Regions from separate parts of the Caballeronia sp. RCC_10 genome, predicted to be linked through region 2. Evidence: predicted binding sites of a transcription regulator. Region 2 holds the regulator's gene; the other holds the start of a gene.
What was found. Region 2 encodes FNR, which switches genes on or off when oxygen is low (the NO sensors DNR and NnrR bind a similar motif). Its sites were predicted from a motif close to TTGATNNNNATCAA; they were not measured.
Positions count from the first base shown of each region.

Region 1: a site for FNR is predicted at 3,853-3,866, ahead of cyoA (ubiquinol oxidase subunit II). Genes of this name have one in related genera too.

Region 1 covers NZ_JBFUPT010000010.1:65,139-73,070, forward strand. The annotation lists gene AB6804_RS18595 (NarK family nitrate/nitrite MFS transporter) at 129-1,514, opposite strand; gene AB6804_RS18600 (nitrate/nitrite transporter) at 1,570-2,835, opposite strand; gene AB6804_RS18605 (hypothetical protein) at 2,961-3,770, opposite strand; gene cyoA (ubiquinol oxidase subunit II) at 4,125-5,012, shown strand; gene cyoB (cytochrome o ubiquinol oxidase subunit I) at 5,016-7,025, shown strand; gene cyoC (cytochrome o ubiquinol oxidase subunit III) at 7,026-7,631, shown strand; gene cyoD (cytochrome o ubiquinol oxidase subunit IV) at 7,631-7,932, shown strand, end outside.
Region 2 covers NZ_JBFUPT010000045.1:8,215-16,146, reverse strand. The annotation lists gene AB6804_RS29540 (universal stress protein) at 1-354, shown strand, start outside; gene AB6804_RS29535 (UDP-glucose 4-epimerase) at 761-1,057, opposite strand; gene AB6804_RS29530 (universal stress protein) at 1,371-2,210, shown strand; gene AB6804_RS29525 (universal stress protein) at 2,234-2,731, shown strand; gene AB6804_RS29520 (PAS domain S-box protein) at 3,178-4,260, shown strand; gene AB6804_RS29515 (response regulator) at 4,257-4,910, shown strand; gene fnr (fumarate/nitrate reduction transcriptional regulator Fnr) at 5,152-5,886, shown strand; gene AB6804_RS29505 (c-type cytochrome) at 6,253-6,567, shown strand; gene AB6804_RS29500 (DUF3564 family protein) at 6,586-7,035, shown strand; gene AB6804_RS29495 (hypothetical protein) at 7,062-7,370, opposite strand.

The sequences.
Region 1 (7,932 bases), on a different contig from region 2:
GATTGAATGTGTGGTCCGGGTGTAGGGGCGCTGCGCTCGCGCGCCCATTCACCGAAAGGAGCAGTTGATGTTCGTCAGGAGGCGTAGTCGTCGTGCCGATCGGCTACGCCTTTGGTAGTAGTCCGCGATCAGCAGGGCATCGGCGCGTTGCGGCGCGCGTACCACCACCACGTCACCACCGCGCAGACCGCATAGAACGCGATGAAGCAATAGAGCGCCATGTCGGGCGATCCGGTCGCGCTGATCGACGTGCCGAAGCTGCGCGGAATGAAGAAGCCGCCGTAAGCGCCGATCGCACCCGCGAAGCCGAGCACCGCCGCCGATTCCTTGCCGGCCTCGTGAAGCGCCTGCTTCCTCGCGGCGTCCGTACCGCGCGCCGATTCGCGCTGCTTCTGCGTGAGGAAGATTACCGGGATCATGCGGAACGTCGATCCGTTACCGATGCCCGTCAGCGCGAACAGCACGATGAACATCGCGAGGAAGCCGGCGAAGCTGCCGCCCGCGCCGCCGTGCGGCAACGAGAAGATGACGCCGATGACCGCCGCGATCATCGCGATGAAGGTGTACAAGGTCACGCGCGCGCCGCCGATGCGGTCGGAAATCCAGCCACCCAGCGGCCGCGTGAGTGCGCCGGCGAGCGGTCCGAGGAACGCATAGGCGGTCGGGTTCACGGACGGAAACTCCGCTTTCGTCAGCAACGCGAGTCCGGCGGAGAAGCCGATGAACGATCCGAACGTGCCGATATACAGCAGGCACATCAGCCAGTTGTGCTTGCGCTTGAAGATGACGGCTTGCTCGGCGAAGGATGCCTTTGCATCGGCGATATCGTTCATGCCGAACCACGCGGCGAGCGCCGACACGACGATGAACGGCACCCAGATGAAGCCCGCGTTCTGCAGCGAGATGCTGCGCTCGACGCCGTTGGCCGCGTAGCTATGCCCTTTACCGCCGAGCGCGCCGAAGACAGACGCTGCGATCACGAGCGGCGCGACGAACTGCACAACCGACACGCCCAAATTGCCGATGCCCGCGTTCATGCCGGTGGCGAAGCCCTTCTTCGCCTTCGGGAAGAAGAAGCTGATATTCGCCATCGACGAACTGAAGTTCGCGCCGCCCAGGCCGCATAGCAAGGCGAGCGCGAGCAGCGTCGGATAGCCGGTCGACGGATCGCGCAGCGCGAAGCCCATGCCGAGCGCGGGAATCAGGAGGCTCGCGGTTGAAAAGGCGGTGAAGCGCCGGCCGCCGAAGATCGGCACGAGAAACGAATAGAAGATGCGCAGCGTCGCGCCCGACAGCGCGGGCAACGCAGTCAGCCAGAACAACTGGTCCTTGGAAAAGTGGAAGCCGCCCTTGTCGAGATTGACGGCGACGACGCTCCACAGCGACCACACCGCGAAGGCCAGCATCAGCGCCGGAATGGAGATCCAAAGATTGCGGCGTGCGATGGTTTCGCCGGTCTCTTGCCAGAAGCCCGCGTTGTCGGGCTCCCATTGAGTGAGTAGATAGCGTGACATGAGATGTGCTCGATGATGACGGCGCGGCTTCGGTCAAGCCGCGCCCTCGGTTGCGTCAGGCAACGCGCCCGATGCGGTCTGACTTAAAGGTGAAATGCATGCAGATGAGACTGACTGCAGTTGCGCCGAACATCAGCATGAAACAGGTGGTGCGTATGCCGGTGATATCCATCAGGATGCCGAATAGAATCGGCAAGAGGAAGCCGGCAAGCCCGCCCGCGAGTCCGACGACACCAGAAACCGCGCCGATGTTCGACGAGAAATCGTCGGAGATGAACTTGAACACCGACGCCTTGCCGACGGCCATCGCCACGCCCACGACGAACATGAGCACGGTGTAGGCAGCCGGTCCCATCGCGATGTGGAAGGTGCGCGGGCCGCCGCTCGTGTGGATGGTGAAATCGGTGACCGGATAGCTCAGGACGAAGAAGCAGGCCAGCGTGACCCACATCACGAGCCATGTCGTGCGATGTGCGCCGAACCGGTCGGACATCCAGCCGCCCAGCGCGCGCAGCACGCCGCCGGGTAGCGAGAAGCACGCGGCCAGGAACGCCGCCTGTTCGATACGGAAGCCATACTGGTTCACGTAGTACTGCGGCATCCACAGCGACAGGCCGACATAGCCGCCGAACACGACGGAGTAGAACTGCGCGTAACGCAGCACGCGCCGGTCCTTGAGCACGGTCATTTGCGCGGCGAAGCTCTGCGCGTTCGCGCCGCGATGCGCCCGGTTCGACGCCGACAGCAGCCAGAACAGGATCGCGGTGACGGCCATCGCGATGGAATAGACCTTCGGCACGATGGTCCATGTGCCGGCGGCGAGCATCATCACCGGGGCGACGAACTTGTTCAGCGCGGCGCCGGAGTTGCCCGCGCCAAAGATGCCCATCGCAAGGCCCTGCCGCGACTTCGGGAACCAGCGCGCGACATAGGGCGTCCCCACGGAAAACGACGCGCCCGCTACGCCGACGAAGAGGCCGAGCACGAGGAACTGCCACAGTTCCGTGGCATAGGTAATGAGCCAGATCGGCACGATGGTGACGGCCATCGTGCAGAAAAACACGACGCGCCCGCCGAAGCGATCGGTCCAGATGCCGAGCGGCACGCGGGCAAGCGAGCCGGTAAGCACGGGCGTCGCGGCGATGAGGCCGAATTCGGTGTCGGTGAGACGGAGTTGCTGCTTCAGCGGAATGCCGAGGATGGCGAACATCATCCAGACGGCGAAGCAGATGGTGAAGGCGAACGTGCTCGCAGAGAGCACGCGCCAGGCAGTGGTATCGGTCGCGGCCGACGACGCGGCAGGCGGGTTGACGACGCTCATCGTCCTATCCTCGTGATGAAAGACTTCATCGCGAGGATAGGGATTGCGTCAGGGAGACGATATACGCCGGGCGGAGGGGCGCGGCGGTTAGTCGCTAGTCAGGAAGGAGTAGATGGAGCGGGCGCTCAGCCCTGCAGCCGCATGCCCTGCGGCACGTTGTAGTGGCCGTTGCGGTATTCGAGCGTGAAATCCTTCTGCTTCGGTGCGCCGTCCTGATTCACGCATTCGTCCTTCACCATGCGCGTGACGCTGTGAACCGTCTTCTCCGTCACCTTCAGCGACGCATAGCCTTCCCGGTTCGCAGGACCCGTTGCGACGGTTCGCTTCGTCGAGTCAGAGAAGCCCTCGCATCGATCGTCCCATTCGCCGTTGGCCTGCTCTACCGCCAACTTGTCGAGGACCGGCCGCAACGTCTTGTTCTCCAGTACATACAGGAGTAGTGAGGTCTCGCCGCTCGGGGCGACGCGCGACCGACCCCGGTAGCTCACACGCACGCCAAACGCGCGGGGCCCGGGGGAGACGTCATAGCGTGCGGTATCGAGCGCAATGTCGGTGAACGTCATTTCTTGTTCAACGATCGCATCCCTCTGGTAGAAATGCGCGATGACCGCGCCTGACGCGCTGTCCGCTACGACCAGTTCGGCATCGTGCCCGCTGACGCTCTCGTCGCTCGCATCATGCGCCAGCGCCATCACTGCCAGCGTCAACTGTGGATGGGCAGGCCACGCCTTGCAGACGCTGTATTCGGCGGCGAGTTTGTTATCCGGATGCAGCGTTTTGATCCACCGGGACATCATGTCTTCACAACCCGCATGAGCCAGCATCGGCGCCATCAAACTGGCGGCCACAATCAGCATTTTCTTTTTCATGTCGTTCAGTATCGAGCCTTTGACCTCCAGATGACTCACCGAAAAAGAGCCAGCCGGGGTTCGCATTTTGAAGGCTCTTATCTATCCGATAAACCGCCGCAACATGATTTGACACCTATGCGATTCAACACGCCGCCAATGCAAAATTTTGATGCCCGGCAAAGAGTGTGTTTCGCACGTACTCCTCAAGCCTGCGCCATGCTGTCAGAATGATAAGTTCGCAACGCTCAGCATGTTTCGACATGACTTATCGAAGCGACAATAGCGCGCGACACAGCGTCGCAATCCCCGTTTCTGAGACCAAATTCCATACATTCGCAACATCGCGATAAATCTCGCGTGGCATGATCGCGTCGCGGCGCAACGCCGTGAAACGGCGTTCTCCAGAGGACGCTTCGATCCAAAAAACCAGCGAATGCAATGAATGAAAATACTCACCGTTTAGCAGCGCCATTGTTATCGGGTTTGTTGGGCAGTGTCTGTCTCTCGGGATGCAAACTCGAGGTGCTCGACTCGAAAGGTCCTATCGGCGTAGCGGAAAGCGCGCTGATCGGCACCGCGACGTTCACGATGCTCCTCGTCGTCGTTCCGGTGATTCTGCTCACCCTGATCTTCGCCTGGCGCTATCGCGCATCCAACCAGAACGCGACCTACGCTCCGAAATGGGCGCACTCCACGGCCATCGAGGTCGTTGTGTGGACGATCCCCGCGGTCATCATCCTTTATCTCGGCATCCTGACGTGGAGGACTTCTCACGAACTCGACCCGTACAAGGAAATCAAGGTCGAGAACGTCAAGCCGATCAACGTCGAAGTCGTCGCGCTCGACTGGAAGTGGCTCTTCATCTATCCGGATCTGGGCGTCGCGTCCGTCAATCAGGTCGCGTTTCCGGTCGGCACGCCGGTCAACTTCCGCATCACGTCGGACTCGGTGATGAACTCGTTCTTCATCCCGCAACTCGGCGGCCAGATCTACGCGATGGCGGGCATGCAGACGAAGCTGCATCTGCTGGCCGATCACGCCGGCGACTACGCGGGCATCTCGGCGAACTACAGCGGCGCAGGCTTCTCAGACATGAAGTTCCGCGCGCTCGCCATGTCGCAAGCCGAATTCGATGCGTGGGTCCAGAAGGTCAAGACCGCGCCCGAAGGCCTCGACATGAACGTCTATGCCGGCGTCTCGCGCCCGAGCCAGAAGGAAGCGGTGCGCTACTTCTCCACCGTCGATCCGAAGCTGTTCAACAACATCGTCGGCAAGTACAACAACGGGAATGTCGCCGTTGGTGCGAATTGTGTAACCAAGGGGTAAGCCATGTTTGGCAAATTAACGCTTGAGGCGATCCCGTATCACGAGCCGATCATCATGGGGGCGACTGTCCTCATGGCGATTCTCGCGCTCGGTACGGTCGCCGCTCTCACCAAGTTCGGAAAATGGGGCTGGCTCTGGCGCGAGTACCTGACGTCGACCGACCACAAGCGCATTGGCGTGATGTATCTGGTCGTCGCGGGGTTGATGCTCGTGCGCGGTTTCGCCGACGCCGTCATGATGCGTGTACAGCAAGCGCTCGCGATGGACGCGCCGGGCTATCTGCCGCCGCATCACTTCGACCAGATCTTCACGGCGCACGGCACCATCATGATCTTTTTCATGGCGATGGCCCTGCTCGTGGCGTTCTTCAACCTCGTGGTGCCGCTGCAAATCGGCGCGCGCGACGTTGCGTTCCCGTTCATCAACTCGCTCTCGTTCTGGATGACGGCCATGGCCGCTATCCTGATCAACCTGTCGCTCTTCATCGGCGAGTTCTCGGCGACCGGCTGGCTCGCGTACCCGCCGCTCTCCGAGACGCAGTTCAGCCCGGGCGTCGGCGTCGACTATTACATCTGGGCGTTGCAGTTGTCCGGTGTCGGCACGCTCCTGACCGGCGTGAACTTCTTCGTGACCATCGTGAAGATGCGCGCGCCCGGCATGACGTGGATGAAGCTGCCCGTCTTCACGTGGACGGCATTCTGCTCGAACGTGCTGATCATGGCGACGTTCCCGATCCTGACCGTCGCGCTCGCGCTGCTCGGCCTCGACCGCTACATGGGGATGCACTTCTTCACGAATGACGGCGGCGGCAACCCGATGGTCTATCTGAACCTGATCTGGGCCTGGGGTCACCCCGAGGTCTACATCCTGGTTCTGCCGGCATTCGGCATCTACTCGGAAGTCGTGTCGACGTTCTCGAAGAAACCGCTGTTCGGCTACAAGACGATGGTGTGGGCCACGTGCTGCATCATGGTGCTGTCGTTTCTCGTGTGGGCGCACCACTTCTTCACGATGGGTTCGGGCGCGAACGTCAATGCCTTCTTCGGCATCATGACGATGATCATCTCAATCCCGACGGGCGTGAAAATCTTCAACTGGCTGTTCACGATGTTCCGTGGCCGCGTGCAGATGACCACGCCGGTTCTCTGGACCATCGGCTTCATCATCACCTTTACGCTGGGCGGCATGACGGGCGTAATGCTCGCCATTCCGGGCGCGGACTTCGTGCTGCACAACAGCCTGTTCCTGATCGCGCACTTCCACAACGCGATCATCGGCGGCGTGGTGTTCGGTTACTTCGCGGGCGTGCAGTACTGGTGGCCGAAGGTGTTCGGCTTCAAGCTCGACGAAAAGCTCGGCCGCAACGCGTTCATCTGCTGGTTCGTGGGCTTCTTCGTCGCGTTCGTGCCGATCTACATCCTCGGCTTCATGCGTATGACGCGCCGTCTGCAGCACTATGACAACGCCGCATGGCAGCCGTACCTGGTCGTCGCTGCTTGCGGCGTGGGCATCATCGCGCTGGGCGTCGTGTTCCAGGTTGCGCAGATCGTGGTCAGCGTGATTCGCCGCAATCAGCCGGCTTATCGCGATGTCACCGGCGATCCGTGGGATGGCCGCACGCTCGAATGGTCGATCAGCTCGCCTCCGCCGGTCTACAACTTCGCACACGTTCCTGCCGTGCGCGAACTCGACGACTTCGCTCACGCGAAGGAAACGGGCCGCGTCGAAACGCGTCCGCTGCGCGACATCCATATGCCGTCCAACACGAGCGCGGGCTTCCTGATCGGCGTCTTCGCGCTGGTCTTCGGCTTCGCGGCGATCTGGCACATCTGGTGGCTGGCTATCGTCGGTCTGATCGGTGTTGCAGCGGTTGCCATCGGCTACAGCTTTGCGGAAAACGCGGGCTACATCATCCCCGCCGCTACCGTCAAGGCAACCGAAGAGCGGAACCGCCCGCCCAAGGCGCCGGCCAAGACGGGCGCGGGCCGCGAACTGGAACTGGAGGTTCTGTAAATGTCGCAATCGACACTTTCCGCGCATCACGCGCACGAGCACGAACACCAGCCGTCTCATTCGGTGTTCGGCTTCTGGTCGTATCTGATGACCGACTGCCTGTTGTTCGCTTCGCTCTTCGCGACTTTCGCGATGTTTGCGAATCAGTACGCAGGCGGCCCGACGGCGAAGGACCTGTTCAACCTGAAGGATGTCGCGATCGAAACCGGCTTGCTGCTCACGAGCAGCCTGACGTTCGGCTTCGCGATGATTTCCGCGGTTCGTCAGAAGAAGAGCGGCGTGCTGCTGTGGTTGTTCGTGACGGCATTGCTGGGCGCGGGCTTCCTGTGCCTGGAACTGCAAGAGTTCTCGCATCTGGTCGCTGAAGGCGCGGGTCCGCAACGCAGCGCGTTCTGGTCGGCGTTCTTCACGCTGGTCGGCACGCACGGCCTGCACGTCACGCTCGGTCTCGTCTGGCTGGTCGTGCTGGCGGTGCAGATCGTGAAGAAGCCGGCAATGGGCGAGCGCGAACTGCGCCGGCTTGCTTGCCTGAGCCTCTTCTGGCACTTCCTCGACATCGTCTGGATTTGCGTGTTCTCCTTCGTCTACCTTGGGAGCATCGTCTAATGGCACATTCGCATACAACGCATGGCGATATGCCGCACGTCACCGTCGGCGGTTATCTGATCGGCTTCGTACTGGCTGTCGTGCTCACGGTAGCCTCGTTCTGGCTCGTGACGGCAGGCAAGCTGTCGGGCGAGCAAGGGCTTGTGTGGCTGGCGGTGCTGGCGGCGGTACAGGTCGTCGTGCACGTGGTGTTCTTCCTGCACGTGAACACGTCGAAGGGGCAGCGCTGGAACGCGATGTCGTTCGTTTATACGATCACGATGTCGCTCGTGGTCATCGTCGGTACCGTGTGGGTCATGCA
Region 2 (7,932 bases):
GAAGCCGCGCGAGCCGTCTTCGATGCTCTGCCCCTGCTGCGTCACGCCGTGCAGGTAGATATCGTCTCGATTCACCCGGAGCCTGACGGAGCCCCCACCGAGGAGGGCGCCGCACTCGCGCCGGACCTCGCCCGAAGCCTGATGCGGCACGCCGTCAGCGCGAATGTCGTCGCACTGCGCGTATCCGGCGAGGGGTGCGTTCCGTCTGCGCTGCTGTCCTACCTGCAAGCCGAACGCCCGCGAGTGCTAGTCATGGGCGCGTTCCATCACAGCCGTCTGCGCGAAACGTTTCTTGGCGGTCTGACACGCGCCATGCTGCGCGATGCGGATCTGCCCGTGTTAATGTCGAACTAAGTCGAGATGCGGCCGAAGGATCGGCCGCGGTAGGCGCACTTTAAGCAACGTCAGGGAAGCAAATCGGCAAGCGTCAATTGAATGGGCGCGTCGCTTGGCCCTTGTTCGGCCAGCTTGCGCGCCGCAACGAACAGGAAGTACCCGGGATCGGCCGTGAAGAGCGCCTTCATGCCGGCCTCCCCGATCTGCCGGACCTGGAGCAGTTCCTTGAGGACACTTGCACTGACCTAACGTCGAGGCGCGATCGCGCGCCTGCGACGACGTCTCGGACGCCGATACCTCGGTCCTGTTCATGCAACGGCTCCACGCCGATCCGCTGACGGGCGATGAGCGGCGCATCACTGAAACGATTCGCACGGACGTCGATCCCCACTCGTTCGGGCAGCGGTGTTACTGGCGTGCGCTGTTATCGCGCCTGGTCAGCCTGTGCGCGCAATCCGCTCGACGACGTGAGCGAAGTTGATGCAACGCTGATCGTCTTGCCGACCTTGAGGTTGATCCAGGTCATGCCTTCGCACAACCCCGCCAGCACCGCTTCACGCTCGGTGTCGAAGGTGCGCGAATGCGTGAATCGATGCACGAATCGCCCGCCTTCGACGTTCCTATGCTCGACGCCGACTGTGCACCTGATGCCTTCCGGCGTCTGCTCGGTGTCGCATGTGACACTCCAGTCCGCATTACTTACCTGTCCCTTGAGCGACATCTCAATCCTCCTGTGAAAACGAGCATCCGTGCGCGGCGTGCCCCGGCTTCGCCGCTGGCGCCTGGCTTTCGCGGTGTGTCCGCGGGTGCCCGAGTGAAGCGCACGGTCGTTCAGACGATGCAGTCTTGCGATACAGCCGGCAACGTCGACTCTAGGCACGAACGCACGCGCCGCGTTGAGCCAGGTCAAGGAAACGTCCGTTGCAACCGGCGCGTGAACGTTTGATCTGAGTCAAACGCTTTTTCACGGCGATCCGTAGACTCGCCTCCATGCCATGATGCGTCGCTTTCTCATGCTTCTTCAGGAGTCCGCGATGAGTTACAGGAGCATCGTCGTGCATCTCGATGCGAGTGAACGCGCTGAATACCGGCTCGATGTCGCGCTTTCAGTCGCCAGACCATTCCGGGCGCATCTGAACGCGGTGTATGCGGTCTTCGTGCCCGAAGCTCGGGCATTTCATCTTGTCGCCGGAAGCACCGTCTGGTTCGAAGAGCACGAGCCTCGACGCGAAGATCATCGCCATTCGCTCGAACATCTCTATCACGCAGGACTGGCGCGCAGCGAACTATCCGGTGACTGGTTCGAAGACCGCGATCAGCCGGCGCAAGCCGTCGCGCGACGTGCGCGCTGCGCGGACCTCGTCATCGCCGGCCAGCCCGATCCGAACGACCCGGAAGCGTACGTCGCAGATCACTTCGCCGAAACCCTCGTGATGAGTTCGGGCCGCCCGGTGCTGCTTCTGCCGTATGCCGGCGTCTTCGCGAACCTGGGAGACAACGTGCTGATCGGCTGGGACGCCAGTCGGGAGGCGTCGCGTGCACTGTACGACGCACTGCCGTTCCTGCAGCGAGCGAGGCAAGTCACGATCGTTTCGGTGAATGCGAAAACCGGCCGGGTCCACGGCTCCCGTGCATCCGGCGCCGACATCGCCTCGACGCTCGCCCGACACGACCTACGTGTGACGGTGCGCGACATCGAAGCGCGCGCCGATGTCCCGGCCGGAAACGTCCTGCTGTCGGAGGCGGAGCGGACTGGGGCAAACCTCCTGGTAATGGGCGGCTACGGCCATGCGCATTGGCAGGAAGTGTTGCTGGGCGGAGCCACCCGCACGCTGTTGCGCTCGATGACCGTCCCAGTGCTCATGTCGCATTGAACAGACTTCCTGAAGGAGCCGCCATGTATCAACGCATTCTAACGCCGATCGACGGCAGCATCACCTCATCCCACGCGCTCGAGGAAGCGCTCAGGGTTGCACGTGCGAACGACGCCGTTGTACAGCCGCTTTTCATCGTCGATCTTCAGCCTGTCGCGTACGATGCAGCCGCGACCTTTTACCCCGACATGCGCGATGCGCTGCTCGAGGAGGGCCGGCGACTCACGACGGATGCGGCCGCGCGCATGGCGCAGGAAGGCGTCAAGGGCACGCCGCGCGTCGCAGAGGTCAATCTGAACGGCGACGATATCGCCCAGTGCATTCTGCGTTGCGCAGAGGATTTCGGCGCCGATCTCGTCGTCATGGGAACGCACGGCCGGCGCGGCTGGCAGCGCCTCATGCTGGGCAGCGTCGCCGAGCGGTTCATGCGGCTGGCGCGCTGCCCGGTCATGCTCGTGCCGGGGCGGGAGGCCGAAGAGCAGGCAAGCCAGCCGGAGCAAGACGAGCAGCTTGCCGGCTGATGGAGGACGCGTTGCCGGAGAATGCGCTTCGACTAACGTCGAAAGCGGTCGCAGCGAGGACGTTTGCTTGCGTGACCTGACGCGAGATGATGATGGCTGGCACTGGCTTTCCCGTACGCGGCGGCGACGCGCTTGCAGGGACGGCTGACGATCGTGAGGTGGCCCATATGAGAAATAATGAAGGCCGCACGGATGCGCTGGCGCATGACTCTGCTCGCCGAAACCGGAGATCGTGCCGCGCGTTTGCGGGCGCCGCTCTAGCCGCCGCCGTCGTGTTCTGTGCATGGTGGCTGGCTATCCGGAGTTCGTTCGCCCCTTGCGCCGCCGGGACCACGACAGGCGCACAGGCATGGCTTTGGGCGAATGCTGTCATATCCGCGCTGTCGCTGACGGCCGTCGCCTTTCTTCTCTTGCAGCAACCTGCACCGGTTTCCTCCGGCAACGCCGTGCTGACCCACGCCCGGCTGGACGGCATCATCCGCTCGACGACGGAAGCGATCATTACCATCGATGCGACGCAACACATCGTCATGTTCAACCCGATGGCCGAGCACGTTTTCCGCTGCGCGGCCAGCGACGCAATCGGCACCTCGCTGTCGCGGTTCATCCCCGAGCGCTATCGGGCGGCGCACGAACGTCAGGTCCGGCAATTCAGCGACACGCGCGAATCGGACCGACGAATGGGCGCGCAGCGCGTGTTGTCAGGCTTACGCGCAAATGGCGAAGAGTTCCCCATCGAAGCTTCTATCTCCCAGACGGAAGACGGGGAAGGCAAGCTGCTTACCGTCGTCCTGCGCGATATCACAGACCGGGTGAAGGCGGAAGCGCAGCTCCGGCAATCGCGCGAGGAACTGCGAGCGCTATCTGCGAATCTTCAGCGGATACGGGAGGCCGAAAAGACGCGCATCGCCCGCGAATTGCACGATGACCTGGGTCAGACACTTACCGCGCTCAAGATGGACATAGCCGCGCTGGAAGCACAGCTTGCCACGCACGCGGCCCGTAATGCAGACATCGGCCCGCAGTTGCAGCGCATGCTCGGCCTCATCGACCGCAATATCGCGTCGCTCAGGCGAATCGCCGCGCATCAGCGGCCCGTCATGCTCGATGATCTCGGACTGCATGCCGCCATCGACTGGCTCATCGACGATTTCGAGCACCTTCACCGCATCCCTGTGAATCACGCGCTCGATACGGGCGATCTCGTGTTCAACGCCGACGCAGCGACGGCGGTTTTTCGTATCATCGAGGAGGCGTTCGCAAACATCGCACGCCACGCTCATGCAAGTCGCGTCGAACTGTCACTTGTCGCCGACGGCGCCGATTGCGTGCTTCGGGTGGCCGACGATGGCGTCGGCGCGCCTTGCCCGCTTGATTCGAACGGGCGTTCCTTCGGCCTGCTGGATGTGCGGGAACGCGCGAACGCGCTTGGCGGTCGCGTCTTCGTCGACTCGATACCCGATAACGGCTTCGTCCTTACCGCGGTCTTGCCGCGCGAAGCCGTGCAAGACAAGGAACCGCAACCATGACGACGAAAGTGCTGATCGCGGACGACCACGCGCTTGTACGCGACGGACTGCGCCATATCCTTGCCGGCGCGAGCGGGTTCGAAGTGGCCGGGGAAGCGTTCGATGGCGTCAGCACGCTCGCCCTCGTTCGCTCCACGCCAGCGCATGTGCTCGTCCTCGATCTCTCGATGCCGGGTCGCAGCGGCCTCGAACTGCTCAAGCAGATCAAGGACGAGAAGCCCGCGCTTCGTATCCTCGTGCTAACCATGCACGCCGAGCAGCAATATGCCGCGCGCGCATTCAAGGCGGGCGCGTCGGGCTACCTTACGAAGGAAAGCGCCAGCGCAGAACTCGTCTCAGCCGTCACCAAGGTCGCGGCTGGCGGCGCTTATGTAAGCCTCGCCATGGCAGAGCGCTTCGCGCAAAGCCTCTCGGAGCCCGCCGACACACTGCCGCACCAGCGCCTGTCGGATCGGGAGTTCGAAGTCTTTCGGCGACTGTACGCTGGAGAGTCCATCAACCAGATCGGGGAAGCGCTCTGCGTAAGCGCGAAGACGATCAGCACGTACAAAGCCCGCATCCTCGAAAAGATGCAAATGCCGCATGAAGCGGCGCTCGTGCGCTACGCCGTCCGGCACCGGCTTTTCGACGACGAGAACGACGACGTCTGAACGTATCGCCCGTCAGGATTTCCCTACATGCCCGCCAAAACTCCTACCGAAGTTTCCGCCTCCGCCGATTCATTTTTGAGATGGCGCGGTCAATACTTCGACGCATGGATTGGTCCGCCGCGCATCGAATCTTTCGTCTTCCGGCATTCGACTCATACGCGGGAACCTGACGTTCGACAGGAGGCAGGGCATGTTCACCGCAAGCGAAGCCGCACCCATCACCCGCCGGGACGAAGCGCCCATGCCGCGCCGTGCGTTTCAGGTAGCGGACATCTCCCGGACCGCAAGGCGCACGGGCGCACGTTGCTCGACCTGTACGATGCAGCGGGTATGCATGCCGAGCGGCCTCTCGCCGGACGAATACCAACGCCTCGATGCGCTCATCTGCTCGACGCGTGTCGTGCGCCGCGGCGAGACGCTCTACCGAAGCGGCGACGCTTTCCACAGCGTGTATGCCGTGCGAAGCGGCTGTTTCAAGACCGTCGTGATGCATCGTGACGGTATTGAACAGGTCACGGGCTTCCATCTCGCGGGCGATGCGCTCGGACTCGACGGCGTGAGCAGTGACAGTCACAGTTGCGATGCGATTGCGCTCGAAGATAGCGTTGTCTGCATCATTCCGTTCGATCTGCTCGAATTACTCTGCCGGGAAGTGAGAGCGATTCAGCATCACGTGCATCGTTTGATGAGCAGCGAGATCGTGCGTGAATCGAATCTCATGATGCTGCTGGGCACGATGTCCGCAGAGCAGCGGGTGGCGGCTTTCCTGCTCAATATCTCGACGCGCATGAAGGCGCGCGGTTATTCGCCCGCGCAGTTCGTGTTGCGCATGACGCGCGAAGAGATCGGCAGCTACCTCGGTCTCAAGCTCGAAACCGTGAGCCGCATGTTCTCGAAGCTGCAGAAGGCGGGTGTGCTCGATGCGCGCGGCAAGGAAGTGCAGATTCTCGATCAGGCAGGCCTCGAAAATGTGTGAGGCTCGATGAAGCACCAGCCGCCTGCACGAAACACTGCTGCACCGCGCACGCGTCCGTCGCGCAAGTCGGCAGGCGCCCAGTTCGCACCGGCGAGCGCATGACCTGCGTCTGCACGCGTAGCGGGATTCCCCGCATGTCTCGCCGGGGGCGAGTGTTACCTGAGCGCTGCGCCCGGTCCGCGCGAAAGCGCCTGCTTAGGTCTCGCGTCCGACCGTTGCCGCGCGTTGATTCAGATCAACGGCCATTCGCGTCGCCCCTCGCATCATGACAACTTGCATTCTTCGTTAGCCGCCATGCGTACTTGCCAGATTTTCCTCTCGCGCACCGGGCCGGACGTGGCCCACGATGGCGTCCGTCGTCCCTCGATGGCTGTGCTTCTCGCGGTCCTCATGCTTTGCTCGACACGCGCACTGGCGCAATCTGATCCCGGTGCGCTCGTCGATCAGCAGCACTGCATGTTCTGCCATACGAACGATGCGCCGTTTCTGGCGCCGTCGTTTCAACAGATCGCCGACCGGTATCGCAACGACCCGCAGGCGCCAACCATGCTGGAGCACAAGCTGCGCGCAGGCGGTCGCGCCCACTGGGGCGACATGGCCATGCCGATGCCCGCTGAACGCGGCGGCGCGCTCTCGCCCGAGGATGCGCACACGCTCGTCGAATGGGTGTTGCGTCACTAGTCGTGCAAAGGAGCCGTCATGCGCATCACCATCAAGCTCGATGCTTTCGAACGCGCCGCCACCGCCTACGCCGTGTTATGGCTGGACGTCGACAGCGGTCGCTGGTCTCGCGAGAGTCATGACCGCATCGAGATTCCGTCGTGGGGAACGTGGCAAACTGCGGTGAATGGCACGCTTCTGACGGATCGCGACACGCACGCCCCCTTGCTCTTGCTTTGCGGTCTCGAGCTCAACGCGTCGGCGGCCTCGCGCCTGAGTCTCCCACTGCAAGAGACGCACGGTGGCCGCGCAGATCGCCTGATCGTCGATGAGAATGCCGCGACCCGCCCATGCGATTCCGGACACTGGCATATTCAGTGTGTCGATTGCGAGGTCATCGTCGCCGAGCATGAGATCTTCTCGGACGAGCCGGATGCCCCTCCTGAACCGGCAAGCCACCCGCGCAACTCCGGCCCGCTTCTCACTTGATTACGCGAGACGCCGGGCATAAATCCTCATGCCGACGACACCTGCCTGAGCTTGAGCAGGCGCAAAACGTTATCAAATGCACGATGGATGGCGGCACCCAGGTCGGCGGCGGTGCCCCGCTCAACCGGAATCAGATCAAAAGTCCTCGTGATCAGGTCGAGGCGCGCATCATAGAGCGGCGCTCCAGATGCATCAGAATAAGCCTCGATGGTCAGGTGACTGTTGACGACATCAGTGGCTTGCCGCTCGAGTCGCAGCAATTCCACACCGGCCACGCGCTCGACATCGTCAAAGCCGGCGAATCCTTGACAGGCAATCTGCAAACCGAGCCCCATGACCGCTCTCCTCGTTCCTCTTCCCTGACCGCGTGCATTCGAACCTGCAAGCTCGTCTTCGCATCGTGGCCCAAATCAATCTTCGCGTGACCGGCTACAACATGGTTGCTTCGAATCTTGGGGACCGCCTTATGCGGAATCGTCAACCGGACCGGACGCGGTGCGAGCACGAAGCCCCTGAACATCAGTTCGACCTTTTGAATCTCGCTTGCGCATTGCGCGTACAACCAGCCGGGCCCGCCATCCATTCCGTACATGCCCCGGCATAACGCCTTGACACTGATTCGCGCCCGCCCCCTGCTCTCTGCCGACGGTGTTCGCGTGGCCCACACGTACACGACGCCCGCTTCGAGGGGACGCCCTGTCTGAATATCGCTGGCATCGGCATGACGTATTTGCGTGGCTGAATAGCGTGACACGAATTCCCTGGTGCGTGCCCAGAGGAGCGAGCATTCGTCTGGCTCCTGGCAGTCTACGGAAGCGAACTGCCGGGCCTGATGCAAAGCGGGTTCGGTTTCGCTGAAGCGATGCCACCGTGCGTCTGCCGAACAGGCACAAAGCG